DNA from 2 places in the Alkalimonas sp. NCh-2 genome. Region 1 is predicted to be linked to the other one. Evidence: riboswitches for the same ligand, from Rfam matches in the RefSeq annotation. Region 1 holds a riboswitch; the other holds the start of a gene.
What was found. A riboswitch is a leader RNA that binds a small molecule or an ion and turns the genes downstream of it on or off. The one in region 1 is predicted to bind thiamine pyrophosphate.

Region 1 (15,183 bases):
TATGCGTAGTTGCTGCTTTACCTGACGATCTTTCGCCTGCAACTGCGAAAAAACCGGGTTATTGCGCCTGGCCTCGGCAACAAACCAGTCGATAGATTCGGTTAATGCGACTGGCTGGGGCAGTGGGGTACTTAAGCAACTGAGTGCATCCAGTTGCAGTAAATTTTGCAAGGCAGCCTGAACATCAATGAGCTGCCGTCTGGCTTGGACAGCGCTTCGGCGGGCTTCTGCCTGAGCTACTTCGGCCTGCATCCGGTTGAGCTGGGTGATCAGGCCCTCTTGTTCGAAGCGCCTAGCTTTATGAACATGGGCATCCAGAGTCTGCAGAGCTTGCTCCCGAACCTGCACCACCTGTTGCATCATCTGGCTGGAAAAGTACAGATCAAATAATCGTTTTAGCAACTGCAGTTGCAGCAAACGTTGTTCCGCTTCGGCTTCGGTAACCCTGGCGGCAACTTGTTGCTGAGCCGCATTGGTTCGGCCACCGGTGTACAGAGGCCAAAGCAGATTCATCTGGCTACGAATACCACTGCGAAACACATCGAGTTCGGCTGGCTGGTTGATCACCGGAATATCGAAAGTCACTTCTTTTTCATAGGCAATACCGGCAATGGTGATGCTCAGCTGTGGCAGGTTCAGGCTGTTCAGTGCTCGCTGCTGGGCTTGCCAGGCATCGACATCAGCTTGCTGCGCCAGCAAAGTTCGGTTCGATGCCAGTCGCTGCTCAGCATCAGGCAGGCTGAGCGTTGTTGCCCGTAATGTGCTGTCTGGCATCAGGAAAAGCAGCATGGCTGTCAGGCCTGCCAATGAAGAACGGAAGTGCATAGAAATCCTCGTTAGAGTAAATGCTCTACTTTATTCTAAGCAAGTTCACCTGTGGCTGCAACTTATTGCCACGGTGAGCCTTATTTGGTACCAAATAATTTGTCGCCGGCATCGCCAAGCCCCGGCAAAATGTAGCCATGCTCGTTAAGTTTTTCATCGACGGCTGCGGTGTAAAGCTCGATATCCGGATGTGCCTTCGATAAGGCACTGATGCCTTCCGGCGCTGCCACCAGCACCAGAGCTTTGATATGCTTGCAGCCTTGTTGTTTTAACAGATCAACGGTTGCAATCATTGAGCCACCGGTGGCCAGCATTGGATCCACTACGATGGCCAAACGGTGCTCCATATCCGGTGCCAGCTTTTGGAAATAAGGAACAGGTTGCAGGCTGTGCTCATCCCGGTAAATACCAACCACACTAATGCGGGCGCTGGGTAAGTGCTCCAGTACACCGTCCATCATCCCTAAACCTGCCCGTAAAATAGGCACTACAGTGACTTTCTTGCCTTGAATTTGCCGGATTGGAATGGTGCCGCACCAGCCTTCAATACTACAGTCTTCCAGTGGTAAATCGGTGGTGGCTTCGTAAGTAAGTAAACTGCCAACTTCTCTGGCAAGTTCGCGAAAGGCTTTGGTGCTGATATCGGCTGAACGCAATAAGCCCATTTTATGCTGCACCAGCGGGTGTTTAACTTCCGTTAGCTTCATTTGTTATCCTTGTTAAAACACAGTTTTAAGCATAGCACATCGAAAGCCTGGCTTTGATGCCCCAGCAATTGCAACCACTCTGAGTTTAAGTTATTTTGAGCTGTCTTTGAATAAAAGGAAAAAAACGATGTTAAAGAAATCAATTCTGCTGGCGGCGATGTTGTGCTGTTTTCCATTAAAAGCGGATCCGGCCTATGAATTGCTGGATGTGATGGGAGGCCAGGAGCAAGTGCTTCAGATGCAGCAACAACTGGTGCAAATGATGGCAGGGTCAAACCCAGTGCTGGCACAGTACGAGCCGGTATTGCTGGAATGGAGCCGGACCTACATGAGCTGGGACGAAATGAAAGTGCCGATGGCCGCGCTTTATAAAAAGCATTTCAGTGAAGCGGAGTTAAAAGAACTGGTTCAGTTCTACAAGTCCCCGGTAGGTGCCAAAAGTGTTGAGCTAATGCCGCAGCTGTTTTCCGAAGGTGCGCAAATCGGCATGGCGTTGGCAGAAAAGTATCAGCCGCAATTACTGCAGATGTTGGAAGCTGCAGGATTGGATATCGGCAATTAGTTTCTTAAGTCATCGGGGCGCTTGATTGCGCCCCGACTTCAAACTGGCAGTTGTTATCTTCCTAAATAAGGTTCCCAGTCTTTAAGCACCGGAGCCATCCCCAGTTGTTGCAGATGCTGCCGGTATAAAGCCGGACTACGGCTATCGTCGATGCTAAATTGTTCCAGTGCTTCAGGATCCACTGCATACCCACCGGGGCGGGTGCTGGAGCCGGCACTGCTGCTGGTAATGGCAATGGGTACCAGCTGATCGCGCAGCTCAGCCCGTTCACGGGTGGATAAGCTGATCTCAAGACTGGGAGACAGCAGGCGGAAGGCACAGACTAGTTGCACCAAATGCTTGTCGCTCAGTGGATAGGGGACTTCGATACCACCGCTGCAAGGCCGGATCCTCGGTACCGACAGTGAATAACGGCTTTGCCAGTACTGTTGTTGCAAATACAACAAGTGCATGGCCAAAAAGCTGGCATCGGTGCGCCAGTCTGCCAGGCCAAATAATACGCCTAAACCGATTTTATCAATACCGGCTTTGCCCAGCCGATCCGGGCAACCGAGCCGCCAGCTCATATCGGACTTTTGGCCTTTTAAGTGGTAACGCTGATAGGCGCTTTGTTGATAGGTTTCCTGATACACCATCACCGCATCGACACCAAGCTGACGTAACTCCAGGTAGTGGGCTTCGGATAAGGGTTGCACTTCCAGCATCAGACTACTGAAGTGACGGCGGATCAAAGGTAGCATCTGCCGGAAGTAGGACATGCCCACTTTGCGTTCATGCTCACCGGTGACTATCAGTACCTGATCGATGCCGGATTGACGCAATGCCAGGCATTCTTTTTCGATTTCTTCGGCAGTGAGTACCCGGCGTTTGACTTTCTGGCTCATGGAAAAGCCGCAGTAACTGCATTCATTGGCACAGAGGTTGGATAGATACAAAGGGGCAAACAGCTGCTGAGTTCGCCCAAAGCGCTGGCGGGTTCGTTGTTGTGCTTTGGCTGCCAGTTCAGGCAGCAGCGGCTCGGCAGCCGGCGATATCAGAGCCTGGAAGTCTTGCAGGGTAAGCCGGGTTTTACCGAGCGCTTGTTTCACCTGGGCCAGTGAATAGCTTCGGCTTTGAAGCAACTGGTGCTCCCAGCTTTGCTGCTGCCACAGTTCATAGAACCCCTGGGTCATAGCGTCTCCAAAAAGTGGGTCAGTGGGCTGGAAGCATGCGCCTGCGAAGAGGTAGCTGCCAAACCGCTGCGCCGGGCATGAACTCCGGCCTGGCATGCCAGCCGGAAGCCTGTTGCCATAGCAACAGGATCGGCCGCACTGGCAATGGCAGTATTGACCAGCACAGCACTGGCACCCAGCTCCAACGCCTGACAGGCATGGGAGGGAGCCCCAAGGCCTGCATCAATAATGACCGGTACCGTCGCCTGCTCTATAATGATCTCCAGCATTGCCAGGGTCTGTAGGCCCTGATTGGAGCCTATCGGTGCACCCAACGGCATTACGGCAGCACAGCCAGCTTCTTCCAGTCGTTTGCACAGTACCGGATCGGCCGGGCAATAAGGCAGTACCACAAAACCACGTTTTACCAGCTCGTGCGCAGCCTGCAGGGTTTCAATAGGATCCGGCAGCAAATAGCGCGGATCCGGATGGATCTCGAGTTTCAGCCAGTGGGTGCCAAGCGCCTCGCGGGCCAGCTCTGCGGCAAAGATGGCTTCGCTGGCTGTTTTAGCACCGGAAGTATTGGGCAGCAGCCGAACGCCCAGCTGTTGCAAGGGCGTCAGGATATCGTCGCTTTGGTGTTGTAAATCCAACCGCTTCATTGCCAGGGTCACCAGCTCAGTGCCTGATGCTGTGACTGCAGCCATTAATTGTGCCGCACTGGCAAACTTGCCAGTACCAAGCAGCAGAGGGCTTTCTAACTGAACGCCTGCCAGATTGAGCATTTTAACCTCCGGTGACGATTTGAAAAGCCGCGACCTGATCGTCCGGCTGTAAAGTAGTGCGAGCCCACTCCCGTTTACTGATCACGGTCTGATTAATGGCCAGTGCCAGCCCATTCGGGTTAAGTTGCAGCTGCTCAACCAGCTGTTGCAAAGTACAGGGTTCAGCAAGTTGCTGTGGTTGTTGATTAAGGGTGATACGCATAGTGCTGCTCCCATAGCTTATTAAAAAAGCGCAAGCGTTGAGCTGGTTGCGTCGCTTTGGTAATAGCACTGACCATGGCAATACCATGCACTTTGCTGGCGCAGGTTTGTGCAAAGCTGTGCTGATCGATGCCGCCAATCGCCACCGTCGGGGTACCGGCACAGAGCGGTACTGACAGAGCCAACCTTTTGAGCCCTTGGGGCTGCGATGGCATCTGCTTGGTTTGGGTGGGGAACACATGGCCCAATGCAACATAGGAAGGGCGTAATTGCAGGGCTCTGGCCAGTTCAAAGGGGCCGTGGCTGGAAATACCCAACCGAAGGCCAGCTTGCTGGATCGCCGTTAAATCGGCCAGAGCCAAATCTTCCTGGCCTAAATGCACGCCGTAAGCGCCAAGTTCAATGGCCAATTGCCAGTGGTCATTGATAAAAAGCCGTACCTGATATCTGCGGCATAGCATCACGGCTTCGGCAATCTGAGCATGCAAATCAGCAGGGCTGCCTTGTTTCAGCCGTAATTGAATGCAGCCAGGTTGCTCCGGTAACAGTTGCTGCAGCAGGGCGATGGAGTCGACCACCGGGTAGACGCCCAGCGGCTCACTGATGCCGGCAAAAGGTGCTGTTGGTGTTTTTGGCCAGTTGGCACTGCTAATTCGTGGCAGATACTGCCGACTTGTTGGCCAGCCCGGATGCGCCAGAGAGCCAGGGCCTGCCCCTGTTGCATAGCCCTGCTCCAGTGCCGCCTGCAGGTAGGCCCGAGCCAACACCAGTGCATCTTCCAGCGGATAACCATGCGCCAGCAGGGCAGTTAGGGCACTGGACAGAGTGCAACCGGTGCCATGTTGATGCGGCGTCTGCAACCGTTCACAGGCAAGAGCAACCAGCTTGTCTTGCTGATAAAGCAGGTCTGTGACATCCCGGATCTGGCTGATATGGCCACCTTTTACCAGTACAGCTGAAGCGCCAAGCGCCTGCAGCAATGCCACCTGCTGATCAATAGCCTGCGTTGGTCGGCCACTGAGTAAGCCAAGCTCCGGCAGGTTGGGGGTGAGCACATCAATGTGAGGCAGCAAGGCACGCCAGGCATCCAGCAGCGCTTCACTGTGCCAGTGTTGGCCACTGCTGCTGCCAAGTACAGGATCGGCCACCACCAGTGCCTGATGTTGCTGTTTGTACTGCTGCAGCCAGTCGGCCAGCTGCCAAATCATTTCAGCTGTTGGCAGCAAACCTATTTTAATCGCTCGCGCTGGTAAGTCACTTTTCAAGGCGTCCAACTGAGCTTGGAACAGCTTATTTGAAACAGGCTCCAGCGCCTGCACACCAAGCGAGTTCTGCGCTGTGATGGCGGTGATTGCGGTGCAGGCATGACAGCCAAGGTCCTGCAAGGTCAGCACATCGGCCTGAATACCTGCGCCCCCCCCGGAGTCTGAAGCAGCAATGCTCCAGACCAGGGGTTTCGCCGGCTGCAGTGCTGCTACCGGCAGAGGACTGGCTAACGAAGTATTAGCTGCTTGCATCGGCCAACTCCGTGGTGCTGCTTTGACTTGCGGACTCTTCTGCGATTTGTTGATTCAGTCGCATTGAGCAGAACTTAGGACCGCACATTGAGCAAAATTCTTCGCTGTCCGCTCCTTCGTGCCCCAGTGTTTCATCGTGGTAGGCTTTGGCCGTGAAGGGATCCAGTGCCAGGTTGTATTGATCGACCCAGCGAAATTCGTAACGGGCCTTGGATAGGGCATTATCCCGCAGTTGCGCCGCCGGGTGACCCTTGGCCAAGTCAGCGGCATGGGCAGCAATGGTGTAGGCAATTAAGCCTTGCTTGACGTCTTCTTTGTTCGGCAAGCCCAGGTGTTCTTTGGGGGTGACATAACAGAGCATGGCGCAGCCATACCAGCCAATCATCGCAGCACCGATGCCGGAGGTGATGTGATCGTAGCCCGGGGCTATGTCGGTGGTCAGCGGTCCTAAGGTGTAAAAAGGGGCTTCATGGCAGTGCTTAAGCTGCTCGGTCATGTTTTCTTCAATCAGCTGCATCGGCACATGGCCCGGGCCTTCAATCATTACCTGCACATCGTAGCGCCAGGCGATTTTTGTCAGCTCACCCAGGGTGCGAAGCTCGGCAAACTGGGCTTCGTCGTTGGCATCGGCAATGCTGCCAGGGCGTAGGCCATCGCCAAGTGATAACGAAATATCGTAGGCCGCGCACAGCTGGCAGATCTCTTCGAAGTGCTCGTACAAAAAGCTTTGCCGGTTAAAGATGCGGCACCACTGCGCCATGATGGCGCCACCGCGCGAGACGATGCCTGTCACCCGGTTGGCGGTTAGCCCAACGTACTCCTGCAGAACACCGGCATGAATGGTGAAGTAATCCACCCCTTGTTCGGCTTGCTCCAGCAGGGTGTCTTTAAACACCTGCCAGCTTAGTTGACTGACATCGCCTTTGACTTTTTCCAACGCCTGATAAATCGGCACTGTGCCAATGGGCACCGGGCTGTTGCGCAAAATCCAGTCGCGGGTTTGGTGAATGCGTCGGCCGGTGGAGAGATCCATCACGGTATCGGCGCCCCAGCGGGTGGCCCAGACCAGTTTTTCCACTTCCTCTTCAATGCTGGAGGTGACCGAGGAGTTGCCGATGTTGGCGTTGACTTTCACTTTGAAGTTGCGGCCAATGATCATCGGCTCGGCTTCCGGATGGTTGATATTGGCCGGAATAATAGCTCGACCAGCAGCTACTTCTTCCCGGACAAATTCGGCGGTAATCACCTTGGGCGTGCGGGCGCCAAAACTGTTGCCGCTGTGCCGGCGCATGCCATCATCCTGCGCTTGTTCTGAGCGGCCCATGTTCTCGCGCAAGGCAATAAACTCCATCTCCGGCGTGATAATACCGGCTCTGGCGTAGTGCAGTTGGGTCACTGTTTTACCGGCTTTAGCGCGCAGTGGCTGGTGCGAAAATTCGGTGTGCCATTCATCCAGCGCGATTTCCTGGTAAGGTGGCAGCGGGGAGGCTTCCACATCTGCACGCGCTGTGATCCACGCCAGCCTTAGCTTTGGCAGGCCCTTTAGCACATCGAGTTTTTGTTCCGGATCGCCATAAGGACCGGAACTGTCGTACACATTCAGTGGCGGGTTATCGCTTAAACTGCCGTCTTTGTGTTTGGTCGGATGCAATTGGATAGAACGGACCGGCACCTGGATATCCGGGCGCTCGCCTTGTAAATACCGCCGTACTGAGTTGGGAAAGGTTTCGCCCTGCAGCTGACGAATATAAGCCTGGGCGCGGGCGCGTTGTTCGCGTTTGGATACTGGGGTTGAATTCTCTGACATAGCAAGCTCCTGGGTTCCGATATCGGTTGAGGTTGCTTGTCTGGAGTGGGTGAACAAAGGTGGGGCAGCAGGCTGAGATACAGCCAGATACACCAGGCGCTGCAGCAGGGATCCCAACAAGCAGGATGGTGCAGTGCATCTTGTTCCCTTCGCAGGTATTAGCCTGAATCAGGTTCCACGGATCTCGCATCAGCGATCTCAGCTCCTTTGGTTGTAATACAACCAGTGGAGCACTCCGACAAGTTGGCTTCAGTATACGGACTTCATAATCGAAAGCAAGAGCCGCTCGTGCTCAGAGCTGCTCGGCATAATGGTACAGCGCTTTCAGGATACGCATTGCCCGCTCATCGTGTTGATGTTGCTGCGCCGCCAGCTCCAGTTGCTGATGAAAAGCCTCCAGTGTCAGTGGCGGATCATCCAGCCCATCGGTTAAGCGATCCACGCAATACTGTTGCCATTTGAGCATGTCCTGTTCATTCAAACTAGCGGGGTAGTTACGTGCCCGGTAGCGAAACAGCAGTTGATTCAAACGTTCGTCACTAAAAACTGGCGTCTGCACTTCCAACTGCTGCGGGCTGAGCTGGTGCAACGCCATCATTTTTTGCTTATCGCCATCGGCCAAAAATCCCTGATAGAGCTGATAATCCGGGTTGGTTTCTACTGGGAATGCTTCGGCTTGGGCAAACACCTGCTGTGCTTGTTGCTGCACCTCCGGGTTGGCCAGCAACCAATTTAAATGTGCCCGGCATTTGCTGCGATCAATACCCAGAGCATCGGCCCGCTGTTCCGATAAGGTTTTCGCCGGTGCCAGCACCGGGCATTTGTTCAGGTGAATTAGTTTCAGGCCCAGCCGCTCTTCGCCTTCGGCTAAATCAGCGCTTTTGGTATAAAGCTTCTCGCGCAATTGGTCGATATCAAGCGCCAGTAAAGGCGTTGGGTCGGCCTGCAGGTTCCAGACAATCAGTGCATTCTTGTTGGTTGGATGAAACGCCAATGGCACCACCCAACTGACACAGCCCTGACTGGCCGGGAATTTACCGGACACATGCACCAAAGGGGTTTGATTGGCCAGATTGATGTATTTGCTAAGGGCCTGTTTTTTTCGGTGCTCAAACAAGAACTGAAACAAACGCGGCTGTTTGTCACGCACAAGTTTTGCCAGCGCTATGGTGGCATAGACGTCGGACAGCGCATCGTGCGCCTGTTCATGGGCCAGCTGATTGGCTTTGGCCAAGTCTTCCAGTTTAAAGCTGGGCGTACCGTCGTCTTTTAACGGCCACTCAATACCCTCCGGGCGGAGTGCATAACAGGCCCGCACCACATCCAGCAAATCCCAGCGGCTGTTGCCCTGTTGCCACTCACGGCCATAAGGCTCATAAAAATTGCGGTACAGACTGTGACGGGTCACTTCATCATCAAAGCGAATGCTGTTGTAACCAAGCACGCAGCTATCCGGCTCACTGAAACGTTCCAGGATTTTACCGATAAACTCGGTTTCCGGCAGTCCGCGTTGTTGGCACAGCTGCGGGGTCAGGCCGGTGATCAGGGCTGCTTGTGGGTGCGGCAGGTAGTCGGGAGCCAACTGGCAATACCAGACATCCGGTTTGCCAACAATAGTGAGCTCGTCATCGGTGCGAATACCGGCAAACTGGGCCGGGCGGTCACGTTTGGGATCGGCACCCCAGGTTTCAAAATCGTAGAAATAAAAAGACATAAGCAATCATGGCTCTTGGCTGGCAGCTTTGGGCTGGCGATTTTTTTCTGCTGCTAGTGTAACAGCATGACAGACCGATAGACAAAAGCGGATGCAAAGCCAGACCTGTTTTTTGCTGCTTGACCGAAGCGCCAGACTGCGCCAGTATGGCAAAAATACTGCGCATTAAAGTTACGCATAACCTACTCGGGCTGGTCGTTACGCCAGCTGTGGCAGGCTTTGCAGAGGATAGCCAATGACCGCCAGTAGACGGATTGAATGGATCGACTCCTTGCAATCGGTATCAGCCGATAGCTGGAATGCTTTGTTTTCAACGGATTACCCCTTTACCCGGTATGATTTTTTGCAGGCGCTGGAAAGTGGCGGCAGTGTTGGGCCAGGTACTGGCTGGCAGGCCAGTCATCTGACCATCTGGCAAGGTGAGCAATTAGTTGCAGCCGTGCCGGCCTATCTGAAGCAACACTCCTATGGCGAATACCTGTTTGACTGGGCCATTGTTGAAGCCTATCAGCGCTATGGCCTGGATTTTTTCCCCAAGCTGGTGCTGGCCATTCCTTTTACCCCGGCCGAAGGGCCGCGTTTTGGTGTGTTAGCGGGTGAAGATGAGGCCGAGCTGATGACGCTGATGCTGGATGCCTTGCAGCAGCGCATGAAAAAACAGCGCCTGAGCAGCATTCAGTGTTTGTACCCCAATGAAGCGCAGCGCGAGCACCTAACGGCTGCCGGCTACTGGCCACGGCAGGATGTGCAGTTTGAATGGCGTAATTATGGTTACGCGTTTTTTGATGATTTTCTGGCAAGTTTAAGCTCACGCAAGCGCAAACAAATTCGTAAGGAGCGTCAGCGGGTGCAAGACGCCGGTGTTGCTCTTAGTGTGGTGCATGGCTGCGATGCCGATGCGGCGCTCTGGCAGCAATTGTATCACTTTTATCAACGCACCTACTTAAAGCGCTCTGGCCATGCCGGTTATCTGACCGAAGCTACCTTTCACGAATGGGGCCAGCAACTGGCCGATAGCATCGTGATTTTTGCCGCCTACCAGCAGCAGCAACTGATAGCCGCTTCCTTGTGTTTCCGCTCAGCGGACACCCTGTATGGCCGTTACTGGGGCTGTGAAGCCGAATGGGATTTTCTGCACTTTGAAGCCTGCTATTATGCCGGCATTGCCTATTGCATCGAGCAGGGTTTACAGCGCTTTGATGCTGGTGCTCAGGGTGAACACAAGCTGCAACGCGGCTTTGAGCCGGTTACGCGTTATGGTTGCTATCACTTTCGGGATAGCCCGCTAAAAGATGCGATAGGCCGCTATTTTGAAGGCGAAGAGGATATGCTGGCACTTTATCAACGCCAGGCGCAGGCGCGTTTACCATTTCGCCAGCCGGCACACTCAGAGCCTTTGTCTTAACGCTGAAAGTGCAGCAAGCGGTTATTGGCCGGCATCGCATGATCTGCTTGCAACACAAAACCGGCCTGAGCGGCCAATGCAAGCACGGCTTCCTGATCACGAATGCCCATGACAGGGTCGCGTAGTCGCAGGCTTTGATCAAAGGCCTGATTGCTGGCACTGGTAAATTGGCCCTGGTAATTAAAGGGGCCATAAATGCAGAGGCTGGCAGCTGGCAGGCAGAACTCATCCAGCCGGGCAAACAACCGCTGCACCACAGCCCAGCTCATAATGTGCAGCGTATTGGCACTAAAGATCGCATCCACTTTGGCATAAGGCCAGCTGTTTTCCCGAATATCCAGTGCAACTGCCGAAGGCAGATTAGGACGTTTCACCTGCTGCAAGCGCCGATTCAGATCCGGTAAATAGGCCGGTTGATCGCTGCACTGCCAATGCAAGTGCGGCAGCTCATGGGCAAAGTATTCGGCGTGTTGCCCGGTACCACTGCCAATCTCCAACACCTGCTGGCGATGGGCAAAGGCATGGCGCAGGATCTGTAGAATAGGCCCCTTGTTGTTTTCACAGGCCTGTGAAAAGGGTAAAGCTGTTTGCATAACGCACTCGCTATCGATTACCAGAGTCATAGCATAACGGAAAGCTGCAGTACGATGAAGTGATCGAACTGCGATTCTGAGCGTAACGCTATGATGAAACAATAACTTAAATACCATGGTGTGGTGATGGTCCGACAATCTCCTTACACAAAGTTACAGCAATGCAGTGGCTTGCTGGCTATCCTGCTGATTACTTTTTTGGCCGCAGCGCTGGGAAGCCTGGGCTCTATCAATGCGCCAGCGTTTTACCTGCAACTGGAGCTGCCGAGCTGGGCACCACCCGGCTGGTTATTTGGTCCTGTCTGGACGGTGCTGTACACCCTGATGGCGCTGGCTGCCTGGCTGGTTTGGCGCAGTGACCGTATCGCCATCACGGGTAGAGCATTGCAGTTGTATGGTATTCAGCTGGTGCTGAATGCGCTCTGGAGCTGGCTGTTTTTTGCCTGGTACCTGGGAGCAGCAGCACTGGCTGAGATTGTATTGCTTTGGCTGGCGATCCTGCTCACTCTGCTATGGTTTAAACGGCACAGCAATCTGGCGGCTCTGCTTTTGGTACCCTATTTGTGTTGGGTAAGTTTTGCAACGGTACTTACCTGGAGCATCTGGCAATTCAACCCGACTGTGCTGTAACGAGAGGCGTTTATGAGATACCGCTACACCCTTTGCACTACCTTCATCGCTGTGAGCTTGTTTTGGCAGCCATCTGCCAATGCTGATAACGAGACGGTCCGGCCTGAGCCGCGAGGTTTTATTTACGGAGTTGGCGTTGGAGTTAATCAGGAGCTGTATCAGGATTACCGCAGGCGGACAGTACCTATACCGGTGGTTGGCTACCGGGGCGATCGCTTATCGGTGTATGGGCCTTTTATCAGTTATGAGTTGCTGCAGCAGGACGGTTTGACACTAACGGCGCGGCTGGCCCCACGCTTTGCCGGTACCGATGCTTCAAAAAGCCCGGTCTTTGAAGGCATGCAAAAACGCAAAACCTCAATGGATGCGGGTGTTGGCCTGCGGTATGACTGGCAGAATATCCGGCTGGAAACATCCTGGCTGCACGATGTGCTTGGTAACTCCGATGGCTATGAAGTGCGCAATCGCATTGGTTACCAGCATCGCTTTGGCCCGGTTTTTGTTGAGCCGCATCTCAGTTTGGATTACAGCAACGCCCGGCTGGTGAATTATTACTATGGCGTCCGGCCGGAGGAAGTTACCAGCAACCGGCCGGCTTACCAGGCGGGCAGTGCCTGGAACCCCGGGGCTGGTGTGTCGGTAGCCACTCCCATTTTTTGGGGAGGCATGACCCGGTTAGGTCTGGATCATCGCTGGTACGATGATGCGATAGCCGACAGCCCATTGACGGATCGGCGCCGCGGTTTTCAGTTGTTTTTTAGTTTCAGCCGCTTTTTTTAATGATTGTGTTGCTGTTTTGCTTGGCTGACAGACAAAAAAAAGCGCCGGCAAGCGGCGCTAAAAATGTCAGCAGACAAGGTTGGTGTCTGGGTGTTACAAGGAACAAAGCCATGGTAGCGCTTTGGTGCATGCAAGAAGTTGATCTACCGCAAATCAGTTGCCGACAACCGCACAAATTTGTCAGCCTGGGCCAGATAGGTTACAAGTAAAGCACAAGATCCCATTTCAACAGGACATCCAAGATGCGCAAGACATTGTTAGCCGCTGTAACTACCGGATTAGTTGCCACAGTTGCAGTCGGGGCAGAATCTCCGATTGGTTTAGTGATCCACGGTGGGGCCGGCACCATAGAGCGGGCGAACTTATCGCCCGAGCAGGAACAAGCCTATCATGACGGCCTGCGACTGGCGCTGGAGCAGGGCTATGCTATTTTGCAAGCCGGTGGCTCCAGCCTAGATGCTGCCATCAAGGCGGTCACTATTTTAGAAGACAATCCGTTATTCAATGCTGGCAAAGGGGCTGTCTATACCTGGGATGAACGCCACGAACTGGATGCGTCCATTATGGATGGGGCCACCTTGAATGCCGGTGCGGTGGCTGGGGTCAGTACCGTCAAGAACCCTATTTTGCTGGCACACAAGGTGATGACGGAGTCGGTGCATGTGATGTTATCCGGCGCCGGTGCCGAGCAGTTTGCTGCAGAGAAGGGCCTGGAGCAGGTCGATAACAGTTACTTTAACACCGAGTTTCGCCATGAAGCGCTCAAGCGCATGAAAGCGGCTGAAGGCGCGGTGCCGCACCAGGCTAACGTGGTGCGTGATCCGAACTGGCAAATGGGCACGGTTGGCGCTGTGGCTATTGATCGCCAGGGCAATCTGGCCGCGGCGACCTCGACCGGTGGCATGACCGGCAAACGTTATGGCCGGATCGGCGACTCGCCCATTATTGGTGCTGGCAACTACGCCGACAACAGCAGCTGCGCCGTTTCTGCCACCGGTCATGGTGAGTACTTTATTCGTTATCAAGTCGCTTCCGATATCTGTGCCCGGGTGAAGTATCAGGGCGTTTCGGCTAAAACCGCAGCTGATGCGGTAATTCAGGATGTATTGCTGCCAGTCGGTGGCACCGGTGGTGTTATTGTGGTGGATGCCAAAGGAGAGCTTAGCTGGTCTTTTAATACCCCCGGCATGTACCGCGGCAAGATTGGCAGCAATCAACCGGCCTTGACGGCTATTTTTGCCGACGAGTAACTGGCTAAAAAGTCAGCAGTCAGTGGTTTTTTGCTGACTAAAATCCGGCAGTTTTGCCAGTTTCAGCTAGGCTTAAAGCAAGCAATATGTCTTCAGGAGGAAACATGGACTTACTGAAAGTAGGCGATTACATGAACAACCATCCGGTAACCTTTACCGCAGATATGACGGTGGAGCTGGCAGCCGATCGGCTCACCATCAGCAATCAGACCGGTGGCCCTGTGGTGGACGAACACAATAAAGTGATTGGCTTTTTATCCGAGCAGGATTGCCTGGCTTTGATGCTAAAATCCACCTACCACGACCAGCAGGTGGCGCATGTGCGCGATATTATGCAAACCGAGGTGTTGTCGGTCAAAGCGTACGATGGCATCATCGATTTGGCGCAAACCATGCTAAAGCTAAAACCCAAGTTGTATCCGGTGGTGGACGACAACAACCAGTTGCTTGGGATCATCAGCCGCAGCCATGTGCTGGCCGCCATCGATAAGGAAATGAATTCCCATTATCGCAAAGCCGTTTGATTGCAGCGCTTTGCGCTTCTTGCTAGCATAACGCCCTTATTCTGCTGAGGGCGTTTTTTTGTCTGAACCCAAGTCCATACCGAATCCACAGTCGCTCCACGAGTTGCAGCGACAGCTTTGTCTCGCCATGCAAAGAGATCAGTTCCGTTTGCAAAAGCGCCTGCATGGCCTGAAAAAAATCAGCGATGAGGCAAAGCGTAATAAAGCTCTCGCCACGATAGCACAGGATCTTGAGCGCTCGGTTGCCCTGCGCCAGCAACGAGCCAGCCAGGCCTTGCAACTGAACTATCCGGCCGAGCTGCCGGTGGTGGCAAAAAAAGACGACATCAAAGCGGCCATTGCTAAGCACCAGTTGGTGGTGATTGCCGGTGAAACCGGCTCGGGCAAGACCACCCAGTTGCCGAAAATTTGCCTGGAGCTGGGGCGCGGTGTTGCCGGCATGATTGGCCACACCCAACCACGGCGTTTGGCTGCACGCAGCGTTAGCAATCGCATTGCTGAAGAGCTGGGGGTAGAGCCTGGTAAAGAAGTCGGTTTTAAAATTCGTTTTGGCGATCATACTTCCGAGCAGACCCGGATTAAACTGATGACCGATGGGGTGCTGTTGGCAGAAATGCAGCAGGACCGTTTCTTAAATCAGTACGATACGCTGATTATTGATGAGGCGCACGAACGCAGCCTGAACATCGATTTTTTGCTGGGGTACCTGAAACAGTTGTTGCCAAAACGGCC
Region 2 (15,183 bases), on a different contig from region 1:
TGGCCTCGCGGGTGGGGCCTGCAGTGATCAAAATCGTCTTTCCATGCAAGGCGGGTAGCACTGGCGCTTGCAGCTGCTCTAAAGCTGCGACCAGCTCTAATGGCTCCAACATCCGGCCCGGGCCGACATCACCACAGGCTTGTTCACCTGCCGCCGGTCCTGCGATGTGAAATTTTCGTTCTTTCAGTGTTGCTATATTGTGCTGTGTTGCGCTATTTTTATACATCTGCTGGTTCATGGCTGGCGCAACCATGACTGGAGCACTGCTAGCCAGTACACAGGTGGTCAGTAAGTCATTGGCGAGGCCATGGGCCAGCCGGGCAATCAGATCGGCGCTGGCCGGCGCTATCAGAATGCAGCTGGCCCATTTCGCCAGCTCAATATGGCCCATGGCTGCTTCTGCCGCTGGGTCCAGCAGGCTGGAGCTGACCGGGTTGCCAGACAGAGCCTGCAAAGTAAGCGGGGTAATAAAGTGGCTGCCGCCTTCGGTCAGGATCACCCGTACTTCGGCACCGCGCTCTTTTAAACGCCGGATCAGATCGGCACTTTTGTACGCGGCGATGCCGCCGCTGATGCCCAGTAAGATCCGCTGGCCGCTGAGAGTAGTTTGCATGCTGTGAAGTCCGTTGGCTGAAACTGGGCTAAAGATAGCATGAAACGACCCCTGACTTCAGCTGCTAAAGACGCATTTCACACAAGGAGGAAGCATGGCAATCAGGGACTGGCCAGCCGAAGAGCGGCCCAGAGAAAAGTTACTACAACGTGGAGCTACTGCCTTATCGGATGCCGAATTACTGGCGATCTTTTTGCGCACTGGCTTGCCGGGGATGTCGGCGGTAGAACTGGCGCGCAGCTTACTGGCAGATTTTGGCTCGCTGAAAGCCCTGATGCAGGCACCGCTGCCGCGTTTTTGTGAAGGCAAAGGGCTGGGCATGGCCAAGTACGTACAGCTGCAGGCGGTGATGGAGCTAAGCCAGCGCTGTTTGCAGCAGAGCCTGCAGCACGAAGCCGTCTTTACCGAGCCTTCGTTGGTGAAACGCTATCTAAGCCAGCAACTTCATCACGAGAGCAGGGAAGTTTTTCAGGTGCTGTATCTGGACAACCAGCACCGCTTGCTTAAATCCGAGCCATTGTTTTATGGCACCATCGATGCCTCGCCGGTGTATCCGCGGGTGGTGGTGCAACAGGCATTAAAGTACAATGCCGCCGCGCTGATCCTGGCTCACAACCACCCATCCGGCGTGGCTGAACCGAGCAGGGCGGATCGCAGCATTACCAGTCGGATCCAGCAGGCGCTGCAGTTGGTGGATATCCGGGTGCTCGATCATCTGGTGGTTGGTGATGGCGAGGTGGTGTCCTTTGCTGAGCGGGGTTGGATCTAGCTGGATCCCCTCAAGGATCTGCGATCGTACTAAATTGCTGCAAACGAGCGGTTCACGGATGAATTTGCTTGAATTCGGACCACCTTTCGTGTATAAATTGCGCCCTCTTACGTTTTCAGAGCCGCCTTCCTTGGCCAGAAGGCAGATAAAACGCTCGAGCAAGCAGTTATTTTTTGGAGAGATACGACATGTCAAAAGTATGCCAAGTGACCGGCAAACGACCTATTACTGGTAATAACAGGTCTCATGCCAACAACGCAACCAAGCGCCGTTTCCTGCCTAACCTGCAAACGCACCGTTTCTGGGTTGAAAGTGAAAATCGTTTCGTCAAACTGCGCCTGTCTACCAAAGGCATGCGTATTATTGATAAGAATGGCATCGATTCAGTTTTGGCTGATCTGCGTGCCAAAGGTCTGAAAGTTTAAGGATTACGACGATGCGCGATAAAATTCGTTTAGTATCATCTGCTGGCACTGGTTTCTTCTACACCACCACGAAGAACAAGCGTACCATGCCTGAGAAGATGGAAATCAAAAAGTTTGATCCTAAAGTGCGTAAGCACGTGATTTTCAAAGAAGCGAAAATCAAGTAATCAAACGTTCTGAAAGAACCCGGCCTGGCCGGGTTTTTTTCTGCCTGCAATTTGTTGCTGTTAGCTGAAGTATGATTGGCTGTGGTAGACTTTTCGTTATTCACCATCAGGCAGGTTTTTTTCATGTTGCCAAAACTTTCCCGTCGTGCCTGGAATAATGTACTGATTTTTGCCGTGCTATTGCTGATGTTTTTGCTGTATGGCACACCACAGCGGTTGGCGGATTTAAAGCACCGCAATACCAGCTTACTGGGCGAGCAACAACTGCTGAGCATTGAGTTTGCCAGTGTGCGTATCAGCCGTTCACCACAAGGTTGGCAGCTGGTGCCGGCCCGGTCGGATCTGCAGCCTTTGGTAGATCGCACTATAGCCATCTGGCAGCAGCAATTGCTGGCCGATGGTGAGCGCAGCGTGTCACCCTTACCGGAGCCGTTAACCCAGGCTCAACTGGTGCTTGCTGGTCAGGGGGAACCGATAATCTGGGTCCTGTCTTTGTCCGATCAGCAGTTTTATTTAAGCCCTTCGCATCGTCGTTTGTATTATCCCATTCGTGCGGCTGAAGCCGAGTTGTTATTTCCGGCGGAGTTTCGTTAATGCCTGAATTGCCTGAAGTAGAAGTCTCCTGTCTTGGTATTCGCCCCCATTTAGCTGGTCAACTGTTGCAGCGGGTGGTGGTACGTCAGCGTCAGCTGCGCTGGCCGATACCGGATGATGTATTGGCACTAAAGGATGAACCCATCCTGGGTGTGACACGCCGTGCTAAGTATTTGCTGATTGAACTGCCACAAGGCAGTATCTTGCTGCATCTTGGTATGTCCGGGCACTTGAAAGTGTTGCCGCAAAGCACGGTCGCCGGTAAGCATGATCATGTTGACTTTGTGCTCGGCAGTGGTCAGTTGCTGCGACTCAATGATACCCGGCGTTTTGGTGCTGTGCTGTGGCAAGCCAAGGATGAACCGCACCCAATGCTGCAGGCACTTGGCCCAGAACCGCTGACCGAGCTCTTTGATGCACAGCTGCTGTGGCAGCAGGCACAAAAGCGCAGCAGCGCCATCAAGCTGGTGCTGATGGACAACAAGGTGGTGGTTGGGGTGGGCAATATCTACGCCAATGAAGCCTTGTTTAAAGCGGGTATTTTGCCAAGCCGTCCGGCTAAGTCTTTGTCTATACACGAATGCGAGCGTCTGGTGCAGGAGGTTAAGCAAACCCTGGCACAAGCCATTGCGCAGGGCGGCACTACGCTGCGTGATTTTAGCCAGTCCGATGGCAAGCCTGGCTATTTTAAACAGGAGTTGTTGGTGTATGGCCGGGGCGGCCTGCCGTGTTTGCGTTGTGGCGCAGAGTTAGCGGAGATCCGGTTAGGACAACGCAGCACGGTGTTTTGCCAAAGTTGTCAGAGCTGACTTAAAAACGACGCTTGGCCATAGCGCGAAACTGCCAGCTATCCAGCCCTGGCTCGCTACGCAGCGGTTTGGCCAAATCCAGATGCACCATGGTACCGCGGCTGGAGTATTTGGAGAGCAGTCGAACACCCCCCCCAACGCCAAACAGCAGTTGATCGCTGGCTTCACTGCTTTGCCAGGGATCGTCCCAGGCCCGGCCTGCATCGACAAAGCCGGCAAAACCAACATCAAACAACCGTAAAATAGACCAGGGTGTGTAGTAACGGTACTCGCCGCTGGCTACCCAAAGCTTTTGGCCACGTTGAAAATAAAGCGGATAGGCCCGCATGCCATTATCACCGCCCAATTGATGCAGTTCATCCCGATACATTTCCCGGCCAAGCTCCAGATGAAAGCGGGCTGCCAGGCTGCTTTGGTCGGTCAGGTGGTGCACCAATAACCAGTGACTGCTAAGCTCGCGACGGGAAGGCTCATCACTTTGCCATTGCTGCTTGAAGTGATGTTCTGTCAGCAGCCAGCTGCCAGGTTTGATGGTCCAGTTTTTCTCCAGCCGACTGCTTAGTTGCCAGCCATTGGCATCAGCACCCAGCCAATCGGTGAGGCGTGCCAGCTGCAGCGTCCATTGCCAGCCAAAATTAATGTCTTCAGTCCGGTTGAACTGATTGATTTGATACAGCTTTTGGTAATCGGACTGCAGCCATTGATACTCCAGCCAGAGCGCGGATAAATCCCGATCAAGCGGTAAGCCATTCTGGGTATCCAGATTGCTGGCAAATTGCTGCTCATGCAGCCGAAGTCCCAGCAGCAGCCGTTGTGCGCTGTAGGTGCTGGCATACAAGCTAAAACCAAGATAGCTTTGTAGCCAGTTCCGTTTGCTGTCGTAGCGGTTGCTTTCTTCTCCTCGCTGGTATTCCCGTAGTTCTTCTTTGTGTTTTTCCAGCTCAAAGCCCATGGCCCAGGGGGAGCTGATACGATAAAAGGGGCGTTCAACCGCTAACAAATAGCTTTCGCCATCGGAATTATCTGCGTACTGCAGCGCGCTGCTCCAATGGCTGCCAAACATATTGGGGGAAGCGAAGCTTAGCAAATAGCCGGTTCGCTCACTGTCTTTGGCGTAATCGAGCTGCAACTGATTACCGGTACCCAGCAGATTATCCTCGGCAATACCGATGGAGTATTGGGAGACTCCGCCTTCGTGTTTGAAATCAATTTTTGGTAATAAGGACCAGTTGTCCCAGCTTTCAACCAGCACATCCACCTGATGCGATTCGCTGCAGTAATGGCTGATACTGACTTTGGCTTCACGTAGATAGCGCCGGCTTCGCAATAAGCGCTCGGTCTCTTCAAGCTCGGCCAGGCTAAGTTTATCGCCCTCAGCAAATAATAAGTCCTGTTGCAGCGTATCTTCCCGGGTGATGATGTGGCTGTAGTTGGCAAAGCGATGCAGCCAGAAGGTGCCCGGCTCGTTCAGATCGAACACATTGCTGGCATCAAAATCAATGGAGCGGATACGAATATCGCCCCGCTCGGGCAATGCATCGGTATTTTCCAGCAGTTGGCAGTCACTGGCCTGCACCGCACTGGCGAGCAGGCAAGCCCCACTCAGCAGAGTTAGCCCCCGCATACAGACCCCTTTCTTGGCTCAGGGGCTGATATCGGCATCATCACCTGCTTTGTCTGCTTTGTCTGCTTTGGCCGGAACAATGGTAATTGGAAAAGGTGCGGTTTCGCTGCCGGCATACAAAGAGCGGTGTGGGAACGGAATTTCAATACCGGCGGCATCAAATGCATTTTTTACCTCTTCCTGCAGGCTGTTGCGTAAGTCACGGAAGTTTTCCCGCTTGGTCCAGACTGAAAATTGAATGTTCAGGCTGGAATCGCCAAAGCCATTGAAAACGAATAAAGGTGATGGCTCGTCCAGGCACAGTGGATTGGCATCTGCCACTGTCATCAACAGCTCTCGAACCTGTTTGATACTTTCTTTATAGGCGACACCTAGCTGTAAATCAAAGCGCCGGATGGGAAAGCGGGTCAGATTGGTCATTTGTGACTTAATCAGGCTTTCATTCGGGATGCGAACAAATAAGTTATCAAAGGTACGGAGTTTCACTGAGAGTAAGTCGATGGACAGCACTTCACCCGTGGTTTCGCCCACCTTGATCACGTCTCCTAGCTGGAAAGGTTTTTCGCCAATTAAAAACAAGCCGCTGATCAGATTCGATGCTGAGGTTTGTGAGGCAAAGCCAATAGCGACGGTCAGCACACCGGCGGCGCCCAGCAATACGCCTAAGCTAAAGCCCAGCTCTTTAAGCACCGACGCCAGAAATAAGGACAGCACCAGCCAGTACACCAGGCGTTTTAATAGTACCTGATGGTGGGGCGTCAGATTTTTACTTAGCCGAATGGTAAGCCTGGCTAACAGATGGGCCACCAACAAGCCGGTAAAAAACAACAGAGCAGCCCGCAAACCTGTCACTACGTGATGATGCTCCAGCCATTGCAGTACGATGTCCATTACTTACTCCTGTTAATCGCTGAAGATGCCGGCAAAAGCTCGCACCAAGGCGTTTTTTTCTGCCAGTTCTCTTGGCTCAGTGATACGCTGAGCAGCCTTGATGCCTAATGGTAACTTGCGTTCAATTTTCAGCTTGGCCAAGGGTTGATCTGCTTGATGCACCAGGGTCACCGCCTCTGTCCAGAGGGTATGGTCGCTCCGGGCAAACAGCGACAACAGCGGCACCGGCAAACTGACTTTATCGATACTCAGAATGGTTTTGTCCTGATTGCTGATGGTCAGAGGGGTGACTGCACGGTGGGGACGAAGCGGCACTTCATCCAGGCTATGGCGGGCATGGGTTTTGGCGGCGTAGCAAAGCTCTCCAATGCGAGTGGAGGGGCCAAACCAGGTATCAGATAAACGCAGTACCGGCCATTCCTGCAATTGAATATCGTTGCCAAGCAGCAAGCGCACACACAGGGGGGTGCTGATGTAAAAGTCGATGCTTTCGCCAGGCGGGATCAGCACCGGCTGGCGGGTTTTTACCACCACAGGTCTGTCCATTAATCTTGGTTGCAGTCGGAAATCGAGCGGCGCTTTGCGAAACACATAGCGTTGAAAGGAGATAGTGTCTGGTCGTCCATCCAGCGGCATTTGCACCACCTGATGCAACAGCTCAGTGTCCGGGTGGCGTTGATGGCCTACCAGCCATTCACCAGGCATGCGCTCCAGATAAATCGACAAAGGACCAATGCCAAGGTGCCAGCAGCCTTGCTCGCTCAGACGGCGTGGTTGCCACCAGTCGGCTAAAGGGACTGTATCGGATGCGTGCAGCTCAGTCTGTACCATGCCATCTTCTCCTTGGGGGAATGCAGCTATCTTAGCAAGCAGCGGCTGGAAAAAGAATAGGGGGCTCAATAACTTCAACTGCTAGGTGGTTGTGCTAACTGCCGTTAGGCACTAAAATAAGCAGGTGTTTAGATACCTTGTGCGGAGCACATTCCAGCGATGGACGTACCCAGTTGCAGGCCTGGCCTGATGACATTTCCTAACTTTTACCACAGCCTTCCGGTAAGCTGATTTCACTCACCAACCCCTTACCGGAGCTGACAGATCACGTTGTAAGGGGGCATCATGGAACTGCCGGTTTTAGTAAATACCATTCGTCTGGCGCTGGAGTCAGACAGCCTGTATGAACTGCGTGAGCAGTTTGAGGACATCCACCCGGCTGATTTGGCTGCCGCCTTTGGCGAGTTTGAACCACAATCCGTGTGGGAGCTGCTGTCCACTTTGCCCCGGGCCGAGCAGGCCGAGGTTTTTGGCTACCTGCCACCTGAAACCCAGGTGACCCTGGCTATTTCCATCAGTCGGCGCAAACTTTCACCCATCATCCGGCAAATGTCGTCGGATGAGCGGGCTGACTTGTTTAACCGCCTAACCGAAGAACAACAGGAAACCTTGTTGCCCGCATTGGCACAGGCTGAGCGCGATGATTTGCGTTTACTGGCTTCCTATGAGGAAGGTACAGCTGGTGCGGTGATGACGTCGGATTATGCCTCACTAGCCCCCGATCTGACGGTGCGAGAAGCCATTGAAGTGTTGCGCAAAGAGGCACCGGATAAAGAAACCATTTATCAGTCCTATGTGGTGGATAAAGAGCGCCGTTTAATTGGGGTAATTTCATTAAAAGAGCTGATCCTGGCCCCTGTGGGCATGCAAATTCACGAGCTGATGACCTACGAGCCGATTTTTGGCCAGGTCGATATGCCGCAGGAAGAAGTCTCGGTACTGATTTCAAAATACGACTTGCTGGCCTTGCCCATTGTCAATCAGGAGATGCAGCTGGTCGGTATTGTCACCTACGATGATGCGATGGACGTAGCGGCCGAAGAAGCCACCGAAGACTTTCACAAAACGGCCACCATCGGCAAGCTGGACAGCAGCGTGAAAGATGCGGCTATTAACCTGCTGTACCGCAAGCGGGTGGGCTGGCTGGTACTGCTGGTATTTGGCAACCTGTTTTCCGGTGCCGGCATTGCTTATTACGAAGAGACCATTTCCAGTTACCTGGTGTTGCTGTTTTTCCTGCCCTTGTTAATTGCCAGTAGTGGTAATGCCGGAGCTCAGGCCGGTACCCTAATGGTGCGGGCACTGGCAACTGGTGATGTGGCGTTAAAAGACTGGGGCCGGATGCTGGGGCGGGAAATCGTGATTTCCACTTTACTAGGGGTAACCATGGCGCTGGCAGTCGCCTCCATTGGCTGGTGGCGTGGCGGCTACGATATTGCCTTGGTGGTGGCTGCTACCATGACACTGGTGGTGATTGCCGGCAGTCTGATTGGTATGTCGCTGCCGTTTTTGCTCAGTCGTTTTAACCTGGACCCGGCCACAGCCAGTGGCCCGCTGATCACCTCGATTGCCGATGTCGCGGGCGTGCTGATTTATTTTTCCATTGCTACCTGGTATTTGGGGCTCTAGCTATTCGCTACGAAGCAACAGTGGGATCACGGCCGGGTCGCCATCGTGCGGCGCCGGCGTAAGCCCTAAAATTTCCGTCATCACCTGGTACAAATCCACCATTCGTACCTGCTCTATCCGGGTGTGTGTTTTAAAGCTGGGACCATGGGCGATGAGCAAGGCTTGCATTGCGGGCTCTTTATTGTCGTAGCCATGGCTGCCGCGTGGCTCACGGTAGGTAGGGGCCTTGATCATATCGGGCAGCCAACTGCGTCGTACCAGGATCCAGTCAATCTCGGCCAGTACATGCAAGGGAGCAATGCGGCGATGGTTTTGAAAATGAAAACGCTCCGGCATCTCGGATTTGCGCAGCAAGCGGGCCTGCGGTGGCAGGTTTGCTTTCAGTTGCTGGTAAATCACCTCTTTTTGCCCGTCTTTTGGAAATATACTCACCAACTCGCGGGAATAGCGTACATAGTGAGCCAACTCCGGGTCGAAGGCCTGATCAATGACAATATGCCTGGTTTGATCCACTTCAGCCATGCCGTGATCCGAGGTGATGAGCAAATCCACCTGCTCAAGCAGCCCCAGCTCGGTCAGTCCAGCTACCAGATAGCCAATTTCTGCATCAATGTCCTGCATGGCCTGACGTACCTGATTGGAGTTGGGACCATGCATATGGCCCATAGAGTCGACATCGCTAAAGTACAGCGTGATGATGCGCGGTCGCTCGGCAACTGGCAATTGCAGCCACTCTAATACGGTCTCTACCCGCTGTCGGTTGGAAACATCACCATCGTAGGGGAACCAGTAGCTTGGACGTACCCCTTTAATTGCGGCCTCAGAGCCAGGGAAAAAGTAGGTGGCGGCTACCTGGCCTTGTTGTTCAGCGGTGACCCAAATCGGCTCACCGCCCCACCAGCGGGCGTTACCGACTTCCTCTTTATCGCTCATGGTAAAGCGGGCATCAAATTCAGGATCGTACATGCCATTATCAATCACGCCATGATTCTCGGGGTGCAGGCCAGTCACCAGTGAGTAATGGTTGGGAAAAGTTTTACTGGGAAACACCGGCTGCAGCGCATCCGCCACCAGGCCTGCCCGGGCCAGCGCATTCAGATGGGGGCTGGGGTAACGCTGCAGATAGCTGGGATGGGCGCCATCGATAGAGATTAAAATAATCGTAGGCGGCAGCGGTGCAGTGGTGTTGCTGGTCGGGACACTGCTACAGGCGCTGAGGAAAGGCAGTAGTACCAGTAATAACAAGTAGTTTTTCAAAATAATACCCTAATAAAACAGCGGGGTTTTCCCCGGCATAGAAAGACAGTTGGATTGATTTTAGTCGGGCTGTATGAAAGTTGTAAGACAAAAGCGTTTAGTGGTTGGTGGAGCAGGATTGCCAGCTGGTGCGAAAATCGTTACACTGCCGGCCTACCAGGGGGTGTGCTCTATTTGTACAGAGTGCTGAGATGCTTAATGGCGAACCCCAAGAACCTGATCCGGATCATGCCGGCGGAGGGATGGTGTTGCTGACCCCTTTTGCGCGGATGATCCCTTTACCGGAGACCACCATGCGCTGTCGTTATTCCGTTGTTGCTGCCTGTATCCTTGCCTCCTTTGGTGGTGTTGCTGAAGAATCCATTGAACGCCTGGAAGTGCAGGGTGATTTTCGGCGTTTATCGGTACAAAACATTGCCGGCAGCATTGCGGTGCTCTCAACCGACGATATGCAGCGTAGCTCGGCGCAACATCTTGATGACGTACTGAATCAGTTAGCCAATGTGAACTTTGCTGCTGGCGCATCACGCGGCCGCTTTGTGCAAATGCGCGGCATCGGCGAGCGCAGCGAGTTTATTGATGTGATCAATCCTTCGGTTGGTGTGCTGATTGATGGCATTGATTACTCTGGCCTGGGCATCAGCAGCATCGCTCATGCCGAGCAACTGGAAGTGTTTCGTGGCCCGGAGGCCACCCGCTTTGGTACCAATGCCATGGCAGGCATGCTAAACCTGACTTCGAAACAGCCGGATTTTCGCCGCGATGGCGCGGTCAGTGCTACTTTGGCCAATTACAACAGCTGGCAGCTAAGCGGTATGGTCAGCGATGCCATCAGCGAGCAGCTGGCCTTTAGCCTGACGCTGGACAAACAAGTCTCAGATGGCTTTATCGAAAATACCTATTTAAACCGCAAAGATACCAACGACATTGATGAGCTGACTGCCCGCGGCCGGCTGTTGTATCGCCACAGCGACCAGCTGCAGTGGCAACTGATTGCCCACGTCATAGAGCAGAACAATGGCTACGATGCGTTTTCGCTTGATAGAAACCGTACCACCTTATCGGATGAACCCGGCAAAGACAAGCTCAGCAGCAAGGCGCTGGCGCTGCGCTCGGATTACAACGGTTTAGGCGGAGTGGATCTGATGTGGCAGCTAAGCTGGTTATCAGCCGATTCGGATTACAGTTTTGATGAAGACTGGTCTTTCGTGGGGATTCGTCCAGGTTGGGAATACTCTTATTTTGACCGTTATCTGCGTTCCCGCGAGCAGTGGACGCTGGATTACCGTCTGGTATCGGATGATGAAGGGCGTATTGGCGAGCACACCGACTGGGTGCTGGGGTTCTATGCCAGCGGCCGTGAGCTGGATTTGCAGCGTTTGCGCCGGGCCGGCTCTGAATTCCGTCAGTTCGACAGCAGTTTGTACCGCGATAATTTGGCACTCTATGGTGAAACCAGCACTGCGTTATCTGAGCAAGTCACTCTGATTGTGGGTGGTCGTGTCGAGCGGTATAAAGATGAGTACACAGATAGTGGTGAGCTAGGCATTAAACAACAGCATACCATGTGGGGTGGCAAGCTCAGCCTGAACTTCCAGGCCAGTGAGCAGGCGATGATCTATACCTTGTTGTCACGTGGCTACAAGGTGGGAGGGGTGAACGGTGAGGCCCTGTCCCGTGCTGGTGATGATGGTTTTGCGTCCTTGTTGCAGCAGGCAACATTCGAGCCGGAAACTCTGGTGAACGCCGAGTTTGGTGTGAAAGGGGCGGCTATTGATGGCAGTCTGGTTACCCGGGTGGCAGCTTTTCATATGTGGCGGGATGCTATGCAGGTGAAAGGTTGGCTGAACCCGGACCTGGGCCCGGAGTTTGCCGGTTTTATCGACAATGCTGGTCGTGGCCGCAATTACGGTATTGAGATGGAAAACCGCATTGTGCTGCATCCAAGCTTTACCCTGCATGTCAATGCAGGGCTATTGAAATCCAAGCTGGGCCCTTATGTGACGCAAAGTGGTCTGGATATGACCGGGCGCGATCAGGCCCATGCCCCGCGTTTTACTTACCAATTGGCTGGCGACTGGTTTTTAACCGAGCAGTTGACGCTGCAGGCCAGTGTGCAGGGCAAAAGCGGCTTCTATTACTCCGATGGCCACAATGCCCGCTCGACCAGCTCAGAGCTGGTGAATCTTCGCCTGACCTATCAGCTGGAGCAGTGGCAGTTTGCACTTTGGTCGCGCAATGCCTTGGATAAAGATCAGGCGGTCCGTGGTTTTTACTTTGGCAATGATCCACGTGATGAATACGCACCTCATACCTATGAGCAATGGGGGGAGCCGCGCCGCTTTGGTGTGACTGCCAGTTATCAATTTTAACAGCACTCTCAGGAGGTAATGATGCAACTGTCGGTTGAAATCAGCAAGTACCCACTGGCCGATGAGTACATTGGCCCCATCAAGGCTTTTATTGCTGAGCTGCAGCAAGAGCCTCAGCTGCATATAATCACCAACACCATGAGTACCCAGTTGTTTGGTGACTACGATGTGGTGATGGCGGCATTGCAGCGCTGCATGAAATGGTCGTTTGAGCGGTACGGTAAACTGGTATTTGTCTGCAAGTTTATTCCCGGTGATCTGCGACCATGACGGCGGCTTTGCAGCAATTCTGGCAAGAGTGGCAGTTGCTAACCAGCCTGGAGCTGGTCGCCATGTTGCTGGCGCTGGCTTATTTGCTGCTAGCGATGCGCCATAGTTTATGGTGCTGGCCCGCGGCCTTAGCCAGCACGCTTATCTACACTTATGTAATGTGGCAACATCAGCTGTATTCAGAAACCTTGCTGCAGCTTTACTATGCCGCTATGGCGGTATACGGATTGGTGCACTGGCAACAGTTGCAGCAACAACTGCAGCAGCCTGAAACCGTGAAGCCAGTGATTGAATGGCGTTTAAAGCAGCACCTTGGCTGGATAGGCATGGCCGCTGGCACTGGCCTGGTGCTGGGCTATTATATGGCCAATCATACAGCGGCTGACTTTGCCTGGCTGGATGCCCAGACTACTACCTTTAGCATTATGACCACGGTACTGGTGGTGCGCAAAGTGTTATCGAACTGGCTGTACTGGGTGGTGATTGATGCGGTTTGCATCTATGTTTATTTTCAGAAAGGCCTGTACTTCACTACCGGCCTCTTTGTACTCTACACCTTCTTGGCAGTGATAGGATACCTGGCATGGCGCAGCCATTACCGGCAACAACAACATACCAGCGGGCAGGTGCTGCAGCCGGCCTGAGCGAAGATGAAGCGGAGCAGCGTATTCGTCAGCTATGTCTGCATCTGGAGTTTTTTGCCAGTCATCCACCTTTGGCCATGAGACCTCTGTCGCAGGGCAGCACCAATTTAAGTTACTGGGTACAAACCATTCGCGGTGAATACGTGGTGCGGCATTATTCACCGGATGTAACCGGAGTCTGTCGTCAGCAGGAGTTGCGGTGTCAGCATGCAGCGGCAGTGGCTGAGTTGGCGCCTGCACCCTTGTGTCTGAATAACCATCAGCAAGTGCTTATTTCTGAATTTTTACCGGCGGGGCAGCCTTTGCAACTGACTGCCGCCCGAATCGATGCGATGGCATCTCAGCTGGTGCGTTTGCACCGGTTGCAAGTTCAAACGCCTTTATTGCATCCAGGACGCTATTTGCAAGAGCTAAAGTCTCATGCTTCGGGCCCCTGGCAGGAAGCTCAGGCTACAGTCTTCAAACAATTAGTGGCGGTGGTGCTTGCTTTTGAACAGATGCCGCAGGATCAGGTATTGTGTCATCTGGATTTGCATGCCGGTAACTTGCTGTGGCAAGAGGAGCGGATCTGGTTGCTGGACTTTGAGTATGCTCAATTAGCCGACAGCAGTCTGGATTTGGCTTCGCTGCTGGAAAACTTCCCGCTACCCTCTGAGCAGAGTCAGCAGTTACTGACCAGGTATTATCAGCAGCGTAATGTTGGTATTCATCCAGCTTTTTTGCGGAAAAAGCTGGCTGCGGCCAGGGTATTGTATCAGGGGTTTTGCTGGCTTTGGTACCTGGCTTTGCCAGAAGGCAGACTGCAAGCACAGTCTCATCTGCAACGGCTGCAGCAGGTGCTGCAGCTCTGGCAGGCTGAGAGCAAGTTAAAGACCACCTAACCGTTCGGCCAGTATTTTGTATCGCTCTACATCTTCCTTTTTAAACAAGGGTTTACCTTGTTCGTCTTTATCCGTTGTCACCAGCAGGTTTTCCCGCGCCAGTCGTTCTACCCGAATACCCTGAACGCCAAGATACTCCGCTACTTCATCCACGGTCATCAGTGCCATGATGGTTTCCTTTTGTTGGCTTCATTGCCTTTTCTGAACTAGTTAATTGTTTAAGCTTAAGTAAAGCGCAAAATTTGTGATTTGTGAATCAAAATTTTTCCGTTGGGTTGAAACACCTCGTTACACCTTACCATAAACCTGGCCGTAGCTTTAAACGAAATGTCATGGTAATTTTCGCAGGTTAACAAAATGATAAGAAAGGAAAAAGAATGAAGTTATTAACATTGTTCATGGGAATGCAGCTCGGGCTTAGCGCCCAGGCCCTGGCAAATACACCGCCACAGCCCCCGATAGCAGAGGTACGACCTTATACCGTCAGTTCGGCACATGGTGAACGACAGGATCCGTATTATTGGTTGCGCGATGACAGTCGGAGTAATCCTGAAGTGATTGCCTATCTGGAGGCAGAGAATAGCTATTATCAGGCCTATCAGGAGCCTTACAGTGCGTTAGTGGAGGAGTTGACTGCTGAGCTTATTGGCCGGATCCAGCAGGATGACAGCACTGTGCCGTATGTGATAGGAGATTATCTGTACAGCAGTCGTGTGGAAGCTGGTAAAGAATATGCTATCTATGTCCGAACCCCAGTTGCTGGTGGTGAGGAAGAGATTATCCTGGATGTGAACACCTTGGCAGAAGGCCATGCGTATTTTCAGGTTGCTAACTGGTCCGTTAGCCCGGATCAGAACAAGCTGGCCTATTTGGAAGATACCAGTGGCCGTCGCCAGTATCAGCTGCGTGTGAAAGATCTGACCACTGGGGCCTTGCTGCCGGACACCATGACTGGCCTGTCTTCTTCGTTGGCCTGGAGTGCTGACAGTCAGCATCTCTTTGTGGTGGAAAATGATCCTGTCACGCTGCTAAGTACCAAGGTCTATCGCCATCAACTGGGCACTGCACCAGAGCAACGGGCGCTGGTGTATCAGGAGCAGGATAACAGTTTCTACATGGGGGTTGGCAACACCCGTGATCGTAACTTTGTGGTGATCGGGGTAAGCAGTACGGTTTCCGACGAAGTACGGGTGCTGGATGCCAGGCAACCCAAGGGGGAGTTTCAGTTAATCGCACCACGCCAGCGCGATTTCAAATACTCAGTGGATCATAATGCCGGGCGTTGGATCATCAATACCGATTGGGATGCACCCAACTATCGGCTGATGACAGTAGCGCACACTAAAATTGGCAACAGGGAGCATTGGCAAGAATTGCTTGCTCATGATGAGCAGGTGTTTGTGCAAA

Region 2: it holds a riboswitch for thiamine pyrophosphate, as region 1 does, so the genes downstream of both, ABC502_RS18150 (TonB-dependent receptor) here and thiC (phosphomethylpyrimidine synthase ThiC) in region 1, are expected to answer to the same signal.

Annotation. Positions count from the first base shown of each region.
Region 1 covers NZ_JBDIUV010000003.1:223,159-238,341, reverse strand. The annotation lists gene ABC502_RS10225 (TolC family protein) at 1-825, opposite strand, end outside; gene upp (uracil phosphoribosyltransferase) at 906-1,532, opposite strand; gene ABC502_RS10215 (DUF2059 domain-containing protein) at 1,660-2,094, shown strand; gene thiH (2-iminoacetate synthase ThiH) at 2,148-3,266, opposite strand; gene ABC502_RS10205 (thiazole synthase) at 3,263-4,030, opposite strand; gene thiS (sulfur carrier protein ThiS) at 4,032-4,232, opposite strand; gene thiE (thiamine phosphate synthase) at 4,216-5,748, opposite strand; gene thiC (phosphomethylpyrimidine synthase ThiC) at 5,735-7,555, opposite strand; TPP riboswitch at 7,683-7,803, opposite strand; gene sbcB (exodeoxyribonuclease I) at 7,848-9,269, opposite strand; gene ABC502_RS10180 (GNAT family N-acetyltransferase) at 9,505-10,674, shown strand; gene ABC502_RS10175 (DUF938 domain-containing protein) at 10,671-11,267, opposite strand; gene ABC502_RS10170 (TspO/MBR family protein) at 11,394-11,897, shown strand; gene ABC502_RS10165 (MipA/OmpV family protein) at 11,910-12,677, shown strand; gene ABC502_RS10160 (isoaspartyl peptidase/L-asparaginase) at 12,920-13,927, shown strand; gene ABC502_RS10155 (CBS domain-containing protein) at 14,032-14,451, shown strand; gene hrpA (ATP-dependent RNA helicase HrpA) at 14,528-15,183, shown strand, end outside.
Region 2 covers NZ_JBDIUV010000008.1:220,079-235,261, reverse strand. The annotation lists gene coaBC (bifunctional phosphopantothenoylcysteine decarboxylase/phosphopantothenate--cysteine ligase CoaBC) at 1-613, opposite strand, end outside; gene radC (DNA repair protein RadC) at 708-1,382, shown strand; gene rpmB (50S ribosomal protein L28) at 1,571-1,807, shown strand; gene rpmG (50S ribosomal protein L33) at 1,819-1,974, shown strand; gene ABC502_RS18185 (hypothetical protein) at 2,098-2,568, shown strand; gene mutM (bifunctional DNA-formamidopyrimidine glycosylase/DNA-(apurinic or apyrimidinic site) lyase) at 2,568-3,377, shown strand; gene ABC502_RS18175 (BamA/TamA family outer membrane protein) at 3,379-5,001, opposite strand; gene ABC502_RS18170 (mechanosensitive ion channel family protein) at 5,020-5,892, opposite strand; gene ABC502_RS18165 (hypothetical protein) at 5,905-6,723, opposite strand; gene mgtE (magnesium transporter) at 7,009-8,352, shown strand; gene ABC502_RS18155 (ectonucleotide pyrophosphatase/phosphodiesterase) at 8,353-9,609, opposite strand; TPP riboswitch at 9,759-9,869, shown strand; gene ABC502_RS18150 (TonB-dependent receptor) at 9,852-11,981, shown strand; gene ABC502_RS18145 (hypothetical protein) at 12,003-12,251, shown strand; gene pnuC (nicotinamide riboside transporter PnuC) at 12,248-12,895, shown strand; gene ABC502_RS18135 (phosphotransferase) at 12,835-13,776, shown strand; gene ABC502_RS18130 (helix-turn-helix domain-containing protein) at 13,762-13,944, opposite strand; gene ABC502_RS18125 (S9 family peptidase) at 14,154-15,183, shown strand, end outside.